Regions from separate parts of the Glaciecola siphonariae genome, predicted to be linked through region 1. Evidence: predicted binding sites of a transcription regulator. Region 1 holds the regulator's gene; each other region holds the start of a gene.
What was found. Region 1 encodes MetJ, which represses methionine synthesis genes. Its sites were predicted from a motif close to TAGACGTCTAGACGTCTA; they were not measured.
Positions count from the first base shown of each region.

Region 2: serA (phosphoglycerate dehydrogenase) is a predicted target of MetJ. The motif match lies at 1,712-1,729, and genes of this name have one in related genera.
Region 3: metK (methionine adenosyltransferase) is a predicted target of MetJ. The motif match lies at 2,382-2,399, and genes of this name have one in related genera.
Region 4: ACFO4O_RS06955 (homoserine O-succinyltransferase) is a predicted target of MetJ. The motif match lies at 1,794-1,811, and genes of this name have one in related genera.

Region 1 covers NZ_JBHSGU010000005.1:170,306-174,234, forward strand. Annotated here, with positions in the region: gene metF (methylenetetrahydrofolate reductase) at 40-927, opposite strand; gene metJ (met regulon transcriptional regulator MetJ) at 1,066-1,374, shown strand; gene ACFO4O_RS11935 (DUF2959 domain-containing protein) at 1,410-2,063, opposite strand; gene pip (prolyl aminopeptidase) at 2,229-3,176, shown strand; gene dtd (D-aminoacyl-tRNA deacylase) at 3,173-3,610, shown strand; gene ACFO4O_RS11950 (bifunctional GNAT family N-acetyltransferase/hotdog fold thioesterase) at 3,673-3,929, shown strand, end outside.
Region 2 covers NZ_JBHSGU010000002.1:1,687,993-1,691,921, forward strand. Annotated here, with positions in the region: gene ACFO4O_RS08795 (nucleoside hydrolase) at 1-323, shown strand, start outside; gene ACFO4O_RS08800 (5-formyltetrahydrofolate cyclo-ligase) at 313-945, shown strand; gene rpiA (ribose-5-phosphate isomerase RpiA) at 952-1,611, shown strand; gene serA (phosphoglycerate dehydrogenase) at 1,746-2,978, shown strand; gene ACFO4O_RS08815 (DUF481 domain-containing protein) at 3,147-3,890, opposite strand.
Region 3 covers NZ_JBHSGU010000002.1:1,768,416-1,772,344, forward strand. Annotated here, with positions in the region: gene ACFO4O_RS09140 (glyceraldehyde 3-phosphate dehydrogenase NAD-binding domain-containing protein) at 1-134, opposite strand, end outside; gene tkt (transketolase) at 156-2,147, opposite strand; gene metK (methionine adenosyltransferase) at 2,583-3,734, shown strand; gene ACFO4O_RS09155 (M48 family metallopeptidase) at 3,799-3,929, shown strand, end outside.
Region 4 covers NZ_JBHSGU010000002.1:1,252,789-1,256,717, forward strand. Annotated here, with positions in the region: gene ACFO4O_RS06950 (homocysteine S-methyltransferase family protein) at 1-691, opposite strand, end outside; gene ACFO4O_RS06955 (homoserine O-succinyltransferase) at 804-1,727, opposite strand; gene ACFO4O_RS06960 (TIGR02647 family protein) at 1,858-2,094, opposite strand; gene ACFO4O_RS06965 (GNAT family N-acetyltransferase) at 2,311-2,766, opposite strand; gene ACFO4O_RS06970 (hypothetical protein) at 2,847-3,260, opposite strand; gene ACFO4O_RS06975 (VOC family protein) at 3,454-3,798, shown strand.

The DNA of each region.
Region 1 (3,929 bases):
CCCTTGATGCTGCGTGCGCATATTCTTGTTAGCTGTCAACTAGCCCTGACGGCGCAAACCTAGCATATGACAAATAGCAAAGCTCAGTTCGCTTCGATTAAGCGTGTAGAAGTGAAAGTGCTTTACGCCCTCTTTAGCCAGCACTTTTACCATATCCATGGCGATATTTGCGCCCAATAGGTTACGGGTGGCTTGGTCGTCTTTGTCGAGCCCTTCGTACATTTTATGCAGCCAACCGGGCACATGAACATTAGTAAAACCTGCAAAGCGCTGTAGGGTTTGGTAATTAGTCACCGGCAGTATGCCCGGAACAATGTCTAAATCGATGCCGGCAGCAGCGGCTCGGTCTCTAAAGCGTAAAAACACGCTAGTATCAAAAAAGAACTGGGTGATGGCCTCATTTGCGCCGGCTTCGGCCTTGCGCTTTAAGTTGAGCAAATCAAATTGGTCGTTACGCGCCTCTGGGTGCTTTTCAGGATAGGCAGCCACTGAAATATCAAAATCTGCCACCTCTTTTAACAGGCTCACCAAGTCGCTGGCGTACATATCGGTTTTTTCAGTACCTTCTGGTAAGTCGCCGCGTAGGGCAACGATGCGGCGTATGCCTGAATCCCAGTAGTCTTGCGCAATTTGTTTAAGTTCGTCTTTGCTGGCATCAACGCAGGTTAAATGAGGAGCGGTAGGAATGCCTGTTTCAGTATGGATTTTTTTAACCACAGCGTGCGTACGGTCTCGCTCGCCGCTATTTGCGCCATAGGTAACCGACATATAGCTTGGGTTTAATGGCGCTAAACGTTCAACCGACTTCCAAAGCGTGTTTTCCATTTCAGGCGTTTTGGGCGGAAAAAATTCGAACGACACGTCGATGTCTCTGAGTTCAGAAAGCGATTGATTGAGCGCGTCGATGCCCTGTGCGTAAGATACCATAATAAACCTTTATAGACGTTTAGACGTCTAAACTACGCAAATAGCGTCTAGACGTCAAGCAGTTTACACGTCTAGATTGACCTTTTTATTATTCCAGTTAGACTTTTCATATAATTAAAATAAACAACGGCACACATTATGGCGCAGTGGAACGGAAAATATATACACCCTTATGCAGAGCATGGCAAAAAATCAGAGCAGGTAAAAAAGGTGACCGTGTCGATTCCTATCAACGTGCTTAAAGTGCTGACCGACGAGCGCACGCGCCGTCAGGTGAATAATCTGCGCCATGCTACAAACTCTGAATTATTGTGCGAGGCGTTTTTACACGCCTTTACCGGACAACCTTTACCCGACGACACTGATTTGAGAAAAGACAATCCAAATCGTATACCGGCACAGGCGCGTCAAATCATGCAAGAAATGGGAACCGAGGCAGAAGAGTAGCCAACACGCCCATTTGCAACGAGTTGGCCCAAGCCCTAGCTTTTAATAGTGGCGATAAAATCGTCAGACTGTTTTATGGCATCGTTCATTTCTTTGATGAGCGCATCCACATCGGTCTTAATAGTGCTTAATTCGCCTTGCAATGAACTTATCGCGTTCGCGTTTAGGTTATGCTTTAAATACAGCACATTGTCTTGTAGCGAGGCAAGCACGGGCGCCATACTCGCTTCAACCTTGCGCATCGACCGAATCAAGGCCTCATAATTACGTCGGGTAGTCCTGAGTTTAGATGAGCTATCTCGGCGCAAGTTAGCATTAGTGATTTCACCCAGCTCTTCTTCCCATTCTCGAAACAAAGACTCGGCAACCGCTTCTACTTTATTGATTCTATCTGATACTTCTTCGGCGCTTTCTTTGCTGTCTTCGTATTCGTCTTTAAGCTCTTCATATACATCTTGTAGCTCACCACCATCAAAATTAATCAGCGCGCTAAATTCTTCAAGAGCGTCTGCAAATTCTTCCTGCGCTTCTTTTTGCGAGTCTTGTGCATCTTCAACGCGGTCAACCAAGATGTCGCGCTTTTCTACGCCAATTTTATCCCACATACTAAAGTACGCATCGTCTATAGCCGATTGGCAACCCGCCATCAGCACGATTGCGCCTGCTGCTAAAAATATTTTATGAACCATGTTGCATCCTTTACCTGTACGTTAATTCATGCGATTGTAAGCATCAGCGCTTTACCTGCCTTACAATACCTGTTGAGCCTTTGCCTGCTTGTGTAAGCCTAGGCTTGAGAATGAACGTAAGCATACTACATAACAATAAAAAGCATAAGTATACGAGGGGATGACGTGTCTATTCAGTCTTTTAAACTACCCGTTTCCTATGGCCACACCCTCCATGTGGAGGTAGCAGGAAATCCAGACGGCATCCCTGTGCTGTATCTTCACGGAGGTCCAGGGGCGGGTATAAATGGTAATTATCAGTGGCCTTTTGACCTTCAGCGTTACATGGTGGTTGCGTTTGACCAACGCGGTTGCGGTCACTCGCAGCCTTTTGGCTGTTTAGAGCACAACTCCACTGACGACCTAATAGAAGACATCGAAGTGCTGCGCAAGCATCTTAATATTGATAGCTGGTATGTGTTTGGTGGGTCTTGGGGCTCTACTTTGGCCTTATGCTATGCCATTGCCCATCCGCTGTCAGTACGCACGATGATACTGCGCGGCGTGTTTCTTGCCCGCCAGCAAGATTTTGACTGGTTTTTAGAGCCTGGTGGCGGCGCGGCGCAAGTATTTCCAGATGCCTATAGTCGATTTTACGGGCAAGTAAGCGGTCAACTCAATCGCTCTGCTGAAATCGCCGACGCGTTTTTTGAACAGTTCAGCAGCAGTGACGACAACATCGCACGAGCAGCCTTGAGTGCTTGGTTTAATTGGGAAGGGGCCATTTCAAAACTCATCCCCGATAAACAACCCTCAAGCGAAATTGCGTCTAATCAGCAGGTTAAGAGTTTAGCCTTGCTTGAGTGTCATTACTTAAAGCATCACTGTTTTATCAGCGAAAACTACATCCTCAACCACGCCCATATTATTAAACGCATCCCTACTTACATCGTGCACGGCCGTTATGACATGGTGTGCCAAGTATCGGCAGCTTACCACCTGCATAAAGCCCTATCGCATAGCGCACTGCATATTATTGACAATGCAGGTCATAGTGCGTCTGAACCGGCCATCAAGAGTACGCTGAAATCGATTATGGATGAGCTGGCGCTAAACTACAGGGCGCAGGCGTGATTGGTCTGATTCAGCGGGTCGCAGGCGCTAGCGTAACGGTAGGCAACAAAACCGTTGGGCAAATCGATAAAGGCATATTGCTGCTGCTCGGTATAGAAAAAGAAGATGGCAGCAACGAAGTTGAAAAATTAGCGCGTAAAGTCATGAACTACCGTATTTTTGCAGATGAGCAGGGTAAGATGAATTTGAGCCTGCTAGATGTAGGTGCCAAACTCCTAGTTGTATCGCAATTTACGCTTGTAGCGCAAACTGATAAAGGCAATCGACCTGGATTTTCGTTAGGGGCAAGCCCTGAACACGGTGAGCGCATTTACAATCAATTTGTGCAGCATGTGCGCGAGCAGTACGGCCACTGCGAAACGGGTATCTTTGGCGCCGATATGCAAGTTGCCTTAGTTAACGATGGTCCGGTGACTTTTCAATTCAAGGTATAGTGCTGGGCATAACTTTGGTTTATTGTATAAGAGCCAAGCATTTATATGGATGAGCGAAGACCTTGTTTACAATAGAAAAACCTACGAGCGATCAAGATATTAACGCTTATTTTGCCTTTCGCTGGCTATGGCTGCGCGAGCCTTGGGGCTACCCAAAAGGCTCTGAAAAAGACGAGTACGAGGGCGTGAGTGAACATCGCATGGTTAAAAACGCCAAAGGCGAGATTGTTGCTTGCGGTCGTGTACATCTTAATACCACCGAAGAGGCACAAATTCGCCATATTGCAGTGGCAAAAGAATATCGGCGAAAAGGGGTTGG
Region 2 (3,929 bases), on a different contig from region 1:
CTGAACAGAATCCTAAGCTTGGCGGATTTGTGCAGCAAACATCAAAGTTTTACACTGAATTTTATTCGCAAGGTAAAGACGAAACCGTGTGCTACTTTCACGACGCCTTTCCGCTCGCCTACATGTTAGATGAGACCTTATTCACAATGACCGAAGGGCATTTGCGCGTGGGCACCGACCCTCTGCACAAAGGGCAAACGAGCTTTGCGCCAAACGGTAGCACCACCAGTGAGCTATGGCTTAACATGCCAAAATTAAAGGTGGCAACAGCGGTGGATCACCCTCGCCTCACGCAGCTCTTTATCGACGTATATGGACGTTAAGCAACAGCATCAAACCACTGCCTTGCGCAGTACATTAAGGCAAACCTTCAGAGAGCGCCGCAAAGCGCTCTCTAATAGCGAGCAAGCAAGCGCAGCACAAGGCTTAATTGAACAAGTAAACAAGCATGCCTTGCTCAAAGGGGCTAGTCGCGTTGCGCTTTATATGACTAACGACGGCGAACTTGATACAAAACCGCTTATTGAGCATTTGTGGAAAAGCAATATAGAAGTGTATTTGCCGGTACTACACCCCTTTAGCGATGGGCACTTACTGTTTTTGCGCTACAAAAAAAACACGCATATGCGCGCCAATCATTTTGGTATTTTAGAACCGCGGCTAGACTGCCGTGACGTATGTCCGCTTAGACAACTCGACCTACTGTTCACACCGCTTGTTGCCTTTGATGAGCAGGGCAACCGTTTGGGCATGGGCGGAGGTTTTTTTGATCGTACACTGGCTAATTTAGTGTTCGACCCTAGCAGCACAGTGCGCGTGGTTGGCCTGGCCCACGATATTCAAAAAGCCTTAAGTTTGCCTACCCAAGCGTGGGACATTCCACTACCTTACATATTAACGCCTTCACAACTCTATCGCGGTAAATCCGCCCTTAAAAGTGAGTAAGCTCCAATGACGACCCAAGATGATAAAAAACGCGCTGCGGCACAAGCAGCCATGCAGTTTGTAAAAGCCGACACCATAGTGGGCGTAGGCACAGGCTCAACCGTGAACTACTTTATTGACGCACTTGCTGAAAAACAAGACCTAATAAAAGGCGCGGTATCGAGCTCTGAGGCATCCACGCAGCGACTGAAAAATCACGGTATCGAAGTGTTTGACTTAAATGAAGTCGGCAGCTTTGATATTTATGTAGATGGTGCAGACGAAATCACAGAACACAAACACATGATCAAAGGCGGAGGCGCTGCGCTGACTCGGGAAAAGATAGTCGCTGCGGTAGCTAAAACTTTTATTTGCATCATAGACGACACCAAACAAGTTCCCATACTGGGCAAATTCCCCTTACCGATTGAAGTCATTCCCTTAGCGCGCTCGTACGTGGCAAGAGAAATCGTTAAACTCGGCGGCGACCCTATGTACCGACAGGGCGTGGTAACTGATAACGGCAATGTAATTATTGATGTATTTAATTTAGATATTTTGAATCCGCCTGAGCTTGAGACCACCATCAATCAGATTGTGGGCGTGGTGTGTAACGGCATTTTTGCACACCGTGGTGCAGACATTGTGATTACCGGCACCGACAACGGCGCACAGATATCGCAGTGAGCATTTACTGCGAGCATTTAATATGAGCATTTATTATAGGTAGGTTAACAATTTGTGCTTTGCCCGCAGAGCAAAATTTGCTATCGTCCTACTACCCAGTTAGACGTCTAGATGTCTTTTAGAAGAGCAGCCATATGAGTAAAAAGTCGTTAGCCAAGGATAAAATTAAAATATTGTTATTAGAAGGTTTGCACAACAGTGCCTTAGAAACCTTTGAGAGTGCTGGCTACACTAACATTGAGTCGTTAAAAACGTCCCTCCCAGAGGCGGAACTCATTGAAAAAATAAAAGACGCACACTTTGTGGGCATTCGCTCGCGAACACAGTTAAGCGACACCGTGGTAGAGCACGCAAAAAAACTCGTTGCAGTGGGTTGTTTTTGCATAGGCACCAATCAGGTCGATTTAGATGCGCATTTAAAACGCGGCATTCCGGTATTTAACGCGCCCTTTTCGAATACCCGTTCGGTCGCTGAACTCGTTCTGGGCCAGATTATTCTTTTGCTTCGCGGCATTCCTAGTAAAAATGCCAAAGCTCATCGCGGAGAATGGGAAAAAAGCGCAGTAGATTCCTACGAGGCACGCGGCAAAACCCTTGGCATTATCGGCTATGGCCATATTGGCACCCAACTTAGTATTTTGGCTGAGCATTTAGGCATGCGCGTTCAGTTTTACGATATTGAAGATAAGTTAGTACTGGGTAACTCTATGCAGGTTAAGTCGCTTAAAAAGCTGCTGAACACCTCTGACGTTGTTAGCCTACATGTGCCAGAAACTACCCACACGCAAAACATGATTGGCAAAAAAGAGCTCGATGAAATGAAGCCCGGCGCAATTTTAATTAACGCGGCTCGGGGCACCATTATTGATATTGACGCTCTTTGCAGTGCGCTAGATAACGGCAGACTCAATGGCGCGGCGATTGATGTATTTCCGATAGAGCCAAAGTCTAACAGCGAGGAATTTGAATCTCCCTTGCGCAAGTACGACAACGTTATTTTAACGCCACATGTAGGCGGTAGCACACAAGAGGCTCAACAAAATATTGGGATTGAGGTAGCCGGTAAGCTTATTAAGTATTCAGACAACGGCTCCACGCTTTCAGCGGTTAATTTCCCTGAGGTGTCTTTACCTGCGCATGTGGACCGCTCGCGGTTGTTGCACATTCACAAAAACCGACCCGGCGTGCTGACGCAAATTAACCAAGCTTTTGCCAACAAAGGCATCAACATCGCTGCGCAATATTTACAAACCAATGAAGAGATTGGCTACGTAGTGGTAGATGTAGATGCAGAAAATGCCGAAGAAGCCTTTGAGCACCTTACGCAAATTGAAGGTACTATCAAAACGCGGATGCTGCACTGGTAACAAGCAACTAATAGCAACACGCAATATCAATATAAAAAACGGCGCTACCAAAAGGATGCGCCGTTTTTGTATCTATGTGTCTAAGCCGTTTTATCTTGCTTACTTTGCTTAATTTGCATGCGCGACGAATGCATTTACCTGATTAGCAAATTGCGGTCTCAGTAACATTTAGAAAAAGTTATAAACCAAAGTCGCTGCGGTTTCAGTGTCTAACTTTTCACGTCCCTCAGCCACATCTGTATTATGGTCAAACTTAACAGACACTTTTAAAGAAAGGTCGCCAGCAATTTGAGCTGTTAGTGCAGTTTCAGCACGAGACTTGACGTTATCAGAGCCATATTCTGTAGAAAAGGTCTGTGTAAATTTTGCGGTATCAGAAATATTCCAAACGTAATTAGCAGCGCCCCTAATTATCGCACCATTGACGCTCTCACCTTCTTGTGTTTCTGCAAAAGAATAACCTGGACCAACACTGTAATCAAAGGACGAACTTTTGTCTTCCCATACCAACTGGTTCCAACCAGCCGCTATTGTGCCTTGGTATGCAAAGGCACCTAGTCTATTGTCTTCATAAGATGCAAAACCAAAGAGACGGTGATCCGGATTGGTAAGCTTATAATTTGCCTGTGCTGATGCAAAAAACTTTTGCTCAGTCACCCTACTAAATTCCTCACCATCAGCGTTTACATCGCTGTCTTCTTTGTAAAGACCTTCCAACAAATAAACATTGCTCCATTGCTCTAACTCTTGACTGGCATTTATTCCCAAAGCAATCGACGTCGTTTCAGTATTACCGGTCGTCAGTATAAAACCGAACTCACCGTCCATAGTAAAAGATTTTTTTTCCTCTTCTTGGGCAACGACTGCACAAGAGGCAAAGCCAAGCAAAGCGGCAACAGAAAGAGATTTAATATTCATAGCGCATCCAATTATTTTTAGTGTGATTTAAGA
Region 3 (3,929 bases), on a different contig from region 1:
TGGGCCATAGCTTCAGGCGCGGCGACTTCATTAATAGCCGCTACCTGAATGCTTTCTTGGAACCCGTTTTCGTATATGGCACGTACAACACTGCGTCCAATACGGCCAAACCCGTTTATGCCTATACGAAGCACGTTTTCTTCCTTTACATTAGCCTATAAATCTAATGCAGCTTGTACAACGGCCTCAGTGGTAATGTTAAAGTGCTTAAATAAATCGCCCGCTGGCGCAGATTCACCAAAGGTGTCCATGCCCACTACTGCGCCATTTAGCCCTACGTACTTATACCAGCTGTCTTTTGACAAGGCCTCAACTGCAACACGTTTGCTTATGTTAGCAGGTAATACCGATTCTTTATAGCTCGCAGACTGTCTATCAAACACATCCGTACACGGCATAGACACAACGCGCACAGCTTTGCCTTGAGCGCTCAATTGCTGAGCTGCCTCAACGGCTAGATGCACCTCAGACCCGGTTGCAATCAAAATGATCTCAGGGGTGTTTTCACTATCGACCAGTACATAGCCACCGCGCTCTGCATCGGTCAACTGCTGAGGATTACGCGCTTGCTGCGGTAAGCCTTGTCGAGTAAATATAAGCGTAGTAGGACCATCGGTACGCTCAATTGCGGCTTTCCATGCAATTGCCGATTCAACTTGATCGCATGGACGCCAGTTATCTAAGTTAGGGGTACTACGAAGCGCCACAAGTTGCTCTACCGGTTGATGGGTAGGACCATCTTCGCCCAAGCCAATCGAGTCATGGGTGTACACAAAAATCGCCGGCTGCTTCATGATCGCAGCCATACGCACTGCGTTTCGAGCGTATTCCATAAACATCAAGAAGGTTGCGCCATAGGCTTTGAAACCGCCATACAGCGTGATGCCGTTCATCATCGCAGACATACCAAATTCACGCACGCCGTAATAAATGTAGTTGCCGCTGGCATCATCAGCGCTCACGCCCTTACAACCTTTCCAAATAGTGAGGTTCGAACCGGCTAAGTCAGCAGAGCCGCCTAACAGTTCTGGTAACATAGGACCGTATGCATTTAATGTATTTTGCGACGCTTTGCGGGTCGCAATATCTTGTGGGTTGTCTTGCAGAGCATTGATATACTTTGTTACGTCTTTATGCCAATTGCTTGGCAACACATTGGTTTTACGACGAATAAACTCTTGTGCTAGCTCCGGATGAGCCTGTTGATATTTCGAGAATTTTTCGTTCCATGCTGATTCTAATTCGCTGCCCTTGTCTGCTGCGTTCCAAGCTGAATAGATGTCGGCGGGAATATCAAAAGGAGCATGAGACCAACCAAGTGCCTCACGCGTGAGCGCAATTTCGTCATCACCTAAGGGCGCGCCGTGGCTTTCTTCTTTACCTTGCTTGTTTGGTGACCCAAAACCGATGGTGGTTTTGCAGCAAATCAGCGTAGGTTTGTCGGTTTGGCCTTGAGCCTTTTCGACCGCGGCAGCGATTTGTGCAGGGTCGTGACCATCTACGCCAGAAATAACGTGCCAACCATAAGCCTCAAAACGCTTTGGTGTATCGTCGCTAAACCAACCTTCTACTTCTCCATCAATCGAGATGCCGTTGTCATCCCAAAATGCAATTAACTTCCCTAAACCCAGCGTGCCGGCCAACGAGCAAGTCTCATGAGAAATGCCTTCCATCATGCAGCCATCGCCTAAAAATGCGTAGGTAAAGTGATTAACAATATCAAAGTCGTCGCGGTTAAACTGAGCTGCTAGTACTTTTTCGGCGAGTGCCATACCCACGGCATTAGAAATGCCTTGACCTAATGGACCGGTAGTCGTTTCTACACCCGGCGCATACCCATATTCAGGGTGGCCCGGCGTTTTCGAGTGAAGTTGACGAAACTGTTTTAATTCTTCAATGGGCAATTCGTAGCCTGTGAGGTGGAGCAATGAATAAAGTAACATTGAGCCATGACCGTTAGATAATACAAAACGGTCGCGGTTAGCCCAGTTTGGATTTTTAGGATTGTGCGCTAAAAAATCGCACCATAATACTTGAGCGATGTCAGCCATTCCCATCGGTGCGCCAGGATGTCCTGATTTTGCTTGTTGTACTGCATCCATACTGAGGGCTCGAATAGCATTAGCGAGTTCGCGACGTGATGACATGTAATCTCCTTTAAATATACCAAATTGGGCGTTATGCCTCATTTAAGACTACGCATTGTGGCGCAGGGTGTAGAGCACTTCAATCATTAATTAACACTTTTGATTTGTTTTTTTTACTCAATGTTTAGGCTTTTATCTGCACAATGAATCCGCAATCGACCCATCGTCATCATAAGTTTTTATGATCCAAAGCGAACATCCGCTCAGTAAATATGGATAATTCAAATAGACTTTTAGACGTCTAGACGGAAATATACTATACTTACGCGCATACAAAGGTCATATCTGCCGATACTAAGTAATATCTGCGTAATATCTGCGGATACTAAGTAAAGGTACGGCGCGGTCGCATATCATAAGACTGGCGCAGTACAACACGGCTTAACCTTTCATACTTATTAATATTCAATATCATTTTGTTAAACAGGATACTAAATGACTTCACGCTTATTCACTTCAGAGTCAGTTTCAGAAGGTCACCCAGATAAAATTGCCGACCAAATTTCAGATGCAGTACTCGACGCTATTTTAAAAGAAGATCCAAAAGCACGCGTAGCGTGTGAGACATTTGTAAAAACCGGCATGGTCTTAGTGGGCGGTGAAATCAACACCAGCGCATGGGTAGACATTGAAGAGCTTACCCGCACAACCGTGAAAAATATCGGCTATACCCATTCGGATATGGGCTTTGACGGTGAGTCGTGTGCGGTACTAAACGCCATCGGAAAACAATCGTCTGACATCAATCAAGGGGTAGACCGTGCATCCCCCGAAGAGCAAGGTGCTGGAGACCAAGGTCTTATGTTTGGCTATGCTAGCAACGAAACCGACGTGCTGATGCCCGCTCCCATCACCTATTCGCATCGATTGGTACAGCAACAAGCTAAGCTGCGTAAAAATGGTCAATTGCCATGGTTACGCCCGGACGCAAAATCACAGGTCACATTTGTATATGAAAACAATAGGCCTGTAGCCATTGACGCTGTGGTGCTGTCTACTCAGCATTGCGATAGTGTAAACAATGCCACCATTCGCGAAGCGGTGATGGAAGAGATCATAAAGCCTGTATTACCGGCACAGTGGTTGACCGCAAACACTAAGTTTCATATTAATCCCACTGGAAGATTCGTAATAGGCGGCCCGATGGGCGATTGCGGCCTCACCGGAAGAAAGATAATTGTAGATACCTACGGCGGTATGGCTCGTCACGGCGGCGGCGCCTTTTCGGGCAAAGACCCATCCAAAGTTGACCGCAGTGCCGCATATGCGGGCCGCTATGTCGCCAAAAACATTGTAGCGGCAGGCTTAGCCGAGCGCTGTGAAATTCAAGTGTCTTACGCAATTGGCGTTGTAGAACCCACCTCTATTAATATCGACACCTTTGGTACCGGCAAAATTAGCGAGCAGGCCCTTATTGAATTGGTTAAGCGCCACTTCGACTTGCGTCCTTATGGGCTTATTCAAATGCTAGACTTGGAGCGCCCGATTTACCTGCCAACGGCTGCCTACGGTCACTTCGGCCGTGAAGAGTTTCCATGGGAACAAACCGATAAGGCCTCTGTATTGCGCGATGATGCAGCGCTATAATGCTGCGTTAAAATGTTGCATTATAATAATTATACAAAGCAGGTACTAATCGAGGTTTAACAATATGAGCAATACGCTAGTAAGTAAAAGAAGTGGAGCGCTTGTTGCGCTTGGTTTTGTCGTCAGTGTACTCAGCGCTTGTACCACCTCCCCTACCGGAAGAAGCCAAGTACTTCTGTATTCTGATGAGCAGTT
Region 4 (3,929 bases), on a different contig from region 1:
AAGCCTCGGTGGTTTGTCCTGAAAGCGTACGCCCTGATGCATCTGTAATAGTGCCTGAAATCATTACCGGCAATGTAATTGCGAGTTCTTCAAACACTTCGTCTACCGCAAAGGCCGCCGCTTTTGCGTTCAGTGTATCGAATATTGTTTCGAGCATAATGATATCGACTTTGCCGGCAATCAAGGCCTTAGTGGCCTGCTTATAGGTGAGCACAAGTTCATCAAAGCTTACGTTGCGTTTTCCGGGGTCGTTTACGTCAGGAGAGATAGAAGCAGTGCGGCTTGTTGGACCTAATACGCCAGCTACAAAACGGGGTTTGTCGGGTGTTTCTATGCTCACCTCATCGGCTGCTTCGCGTGCGAGTTTGGCTGCCGCTAGATTTATTTGCTCAACATGGTCTTGCATGTCGTAGTCGGCCATGGAGATGGCGGTTGCATTAAAAGTGTTAGTTTCAATAATGTCGGCGCCGGCGCGTAAGTAGGCCAAATGAATGTCTTTTATAAGCTTTGACTGCGTGATTGCAAGTAAGTCGTTGTTGCCCTTTACATCGCAATGCCAGTCTTTAAATTGCTCGCCCCTGTAGTCAGCCTCTTCAAGCTTATGTTCTTGAATCATAGTGCCCATGGCGCCATCTAGCAGCAATACGCGCTTGGCGGCAAGTTCACGAATTTTATTGGCGGTTGTGGTCACTGCATAATCCTGTCAATCGAGGGGGGTTAATCTTACTTGCGCTACGTTAACTTGCGCTGCTTTATCTGCGTTGTTTACCTGCGCTATTCTATATTGCACGCACACGCCTAATTTAATCGTTTTTTATGTCATTTAGATCAAATGGCGTTGTCTGATACACGTAGTAATTGAGCCAGTTTGTAAAAAACAAATTACCATGAGACTTCCATCTCATCATAACATCTTGTTGCGGGTCGTCGCCTTTGTAATAGTTATTAGGTATATCAGGAGACAAGCCCGCCTCTAGGTCACGTTGATACTCTTGGTCAAGCGTGTTTGGGTCGTATTCAGGATGGCCCGTGACGTATACCAAACGTTTGTCTTGCGTAGCCGCGATGTAAACACCTGCGTCATCAGACTGCGCCAACACCTCTAAGCCAGGCACTTTTTCATAATCGGCAGCGGGAATTTCGCCCACTCGCGAATGCGGCGCCCAAAAGTAAGGGTCAAAACCGCGCATCAATTCGTTTTTTTCATCTAAGACTTTATGTTCAAACACACCAGATAATTTTGCGCTGCGTAATACACGCTCCACCCCATAGTAATGATACATCGCGGCATGCGCTGCCCAGCATAAAAAGATGGTGGACTGCACATTACGTTTACTCCAGTCCATCAGCGTGGTCATTGTGTCCCAGTACTTTACATCTTCGTATTCAATGTTGCCCAAAGGCGCACCAGTAATTATGAGTCCGTCGTACTTTTTATCTTTTACTTCGTTAAAAGAGTGGTAAAAAGCATTCATATGCGAAGCTGGGGTGTTTTTAGGCGCGGTTTCATCGATACGAATCAAGTCTATATTTATTTGTAAGGGCGTATTGGAGAGCAACCTGAGTATTTGCAGTTCGGTTTCAATTTTGTTGGGCATCAAATTTAAAATACCCACATTTAACGGGCGGATGTTTTGCTTAAGCGCGCGCTCGTTATCCATCGCGAAAATGTTTTCGGCAGATAGCCCCTCAAGCGCGGGAAGTTCAGCAGGTATTTTTATTGGCATGGCCAGTGATAAACCGTGTGATTAAACATACGGCTATTTTGGCTCAATGGTATAGAATGTCAAGAATAAACGTCTAGACGTCTAAACGTTTATTCAGAAGCAGCATGGACAGCCGCCAAAGTTAATAAATTTATTTGCTTGCAAGTGCCGATTGCAGTATCTGAGCGTGCTCGGCTAAATCATGACCTAAATCAGTTAAATAGCCGCCGTCTGCTTGCTGCACTATGCCCTTTTCGTACAAACGTTGGGCTGCCCCGATTACTTCTGGTGCAGCATCTTTATGCACTTTAAGCCCCTGCATCAGGCTTTTATTGGGAAACTTTAAAATCAGGTTTAACTCTGCAAGCATATTTGAATCGAACGACATCGAATACCTCTTTTTGAATTGGGTTAGTCATGGCTAAGTGCTGTTTGCATCATTGGCTATAATTGAGATTGAGTCAAATCATTCGCGGCGTATTTAAATCAATTGCTTGCGCTGGGGCAACTCTGTTAGTTGTCTCACAAGCCTTCCACGTACGATGTTCATGCACTCACGCAGAAAACAAGCATCGAAATTGCCTTATTATGGGGATTTCCAAATTCAGAGATCGCGGCTCATAAAGTGGCTGTTAGGATCTAGTTTGTAGTCACTAAATGGACCACAGTCTGCGAAACCAAATTTTTTATAGAGGGTACGGGCCGGCAGAAAATATTTCTGAGTGCCGGTCTCTAGACTAATTTTTTGATACCCCTGTTGTTTTGCGAAGCTTAATAAAAAAATAAGTAATTCTGATGCAACCCCCTGCCCTCTAAAATGATGAGATGTTCGCATTGATTTAATCTCTGCGTTTTGAGAGTCAAGATTTTTGATGGCAACACAGCCAGCAATAGTGCCGTTTATCCATGCGCTAAAGAAAGTTATGTTAGACGAATTAAGCGCTTGAACGTTTAACGCGTGAACACTTTCAGGCGGGGACGTTGCGTACATATCTGCCAGGTGTTCTTCCAGTAACATGATGACTTCGCCGTCATCTAAATTGTCCCTTTTTATTTCCATCTCAAAATTTCCTTAAGATATTTATGGCCATTACTTAATTTGAAAATTCGCTGTTCAGTTTTATCCGCTTTACACTTTTGTTATTCATCAATTATCTCTGAAGCTAATAATTCAGTAATCGAAAACGATTTCCAGTTTGAGCACAGACTCAAACTTTTCCCATTAATATCGTTATATCCATAAGAGCCAATAATATGGGCTTTCTGGAACATATCTCTAGCAATCTTTAGATCAGCCTGATAGTAGTCCTGCAATGATGTGTCAACAAAAGTATTTAGCTCTACCGATAATTTATTTGGTAAATGCAGAGTAAGACTGTCCAAATACATCGGACTTTGCGCTTTGTCACTTATAGGAAAAAATATTCTTAGCTCCACCAAGGTTTGGTTCTCAGCCACTTCTATAACGAATGGTTTAAAGTCAACCGAAGCCTCACCGGAGCAAGCATATGACTCAAAGGCACTCAGAAAACACATAACTATAAATAATCTCAATGATCTTCCTTAGATTTGTAGAGCCTATGCAAGCCGTCAGCTCTAATGGTTAGAGTCAGCAAAAACTGAGAAACTAGCCAAATTGGTGTATGAACCTAGTTGACTACCACACGGACGCGGTTTGAGGCTAATTGGTATTTGTGCATAATAACCGCGCAGTTTAATTCGGTGTTAATAATCTCAGGAAATGACAATGAATGTAATAGATATAAAATCATTTGTTCCGAGCAAGGACTATGAGATATCAAGATCTTTCTATTCGGAAATCGGATTTAGCGGGGAACGGGTAAGCGATGACCTTACGCTTTTTGAAAACGGGGATTGCCTGCTCTTTCTCCAGCGCTTCTACAATGAAGAATTGGCCAAAAATTTCATGCTGCAAATTTGTGTAGCTGACATTCATGCAGCATTTGAGTTGTGTTCACATTCCAAATACAAAACTAAAATCACCCCCGTACAGCAAGAATCATGGGGTAAGGTGTTTTATCTGTGGGGGCCAGTTGGTGAGCTGTTGCACATAACGCAATTAGATACCTAATGGCAGGTTAGCTTCGCGAGCTGATATTTCAAGGATGCCCCATTTATCAATATGTATGCATATTTGTTACAAACAGAAACATTATAATTTTGACCTATTGCTTAAATCAGGTAATGCTTGTGGGTGTTCGC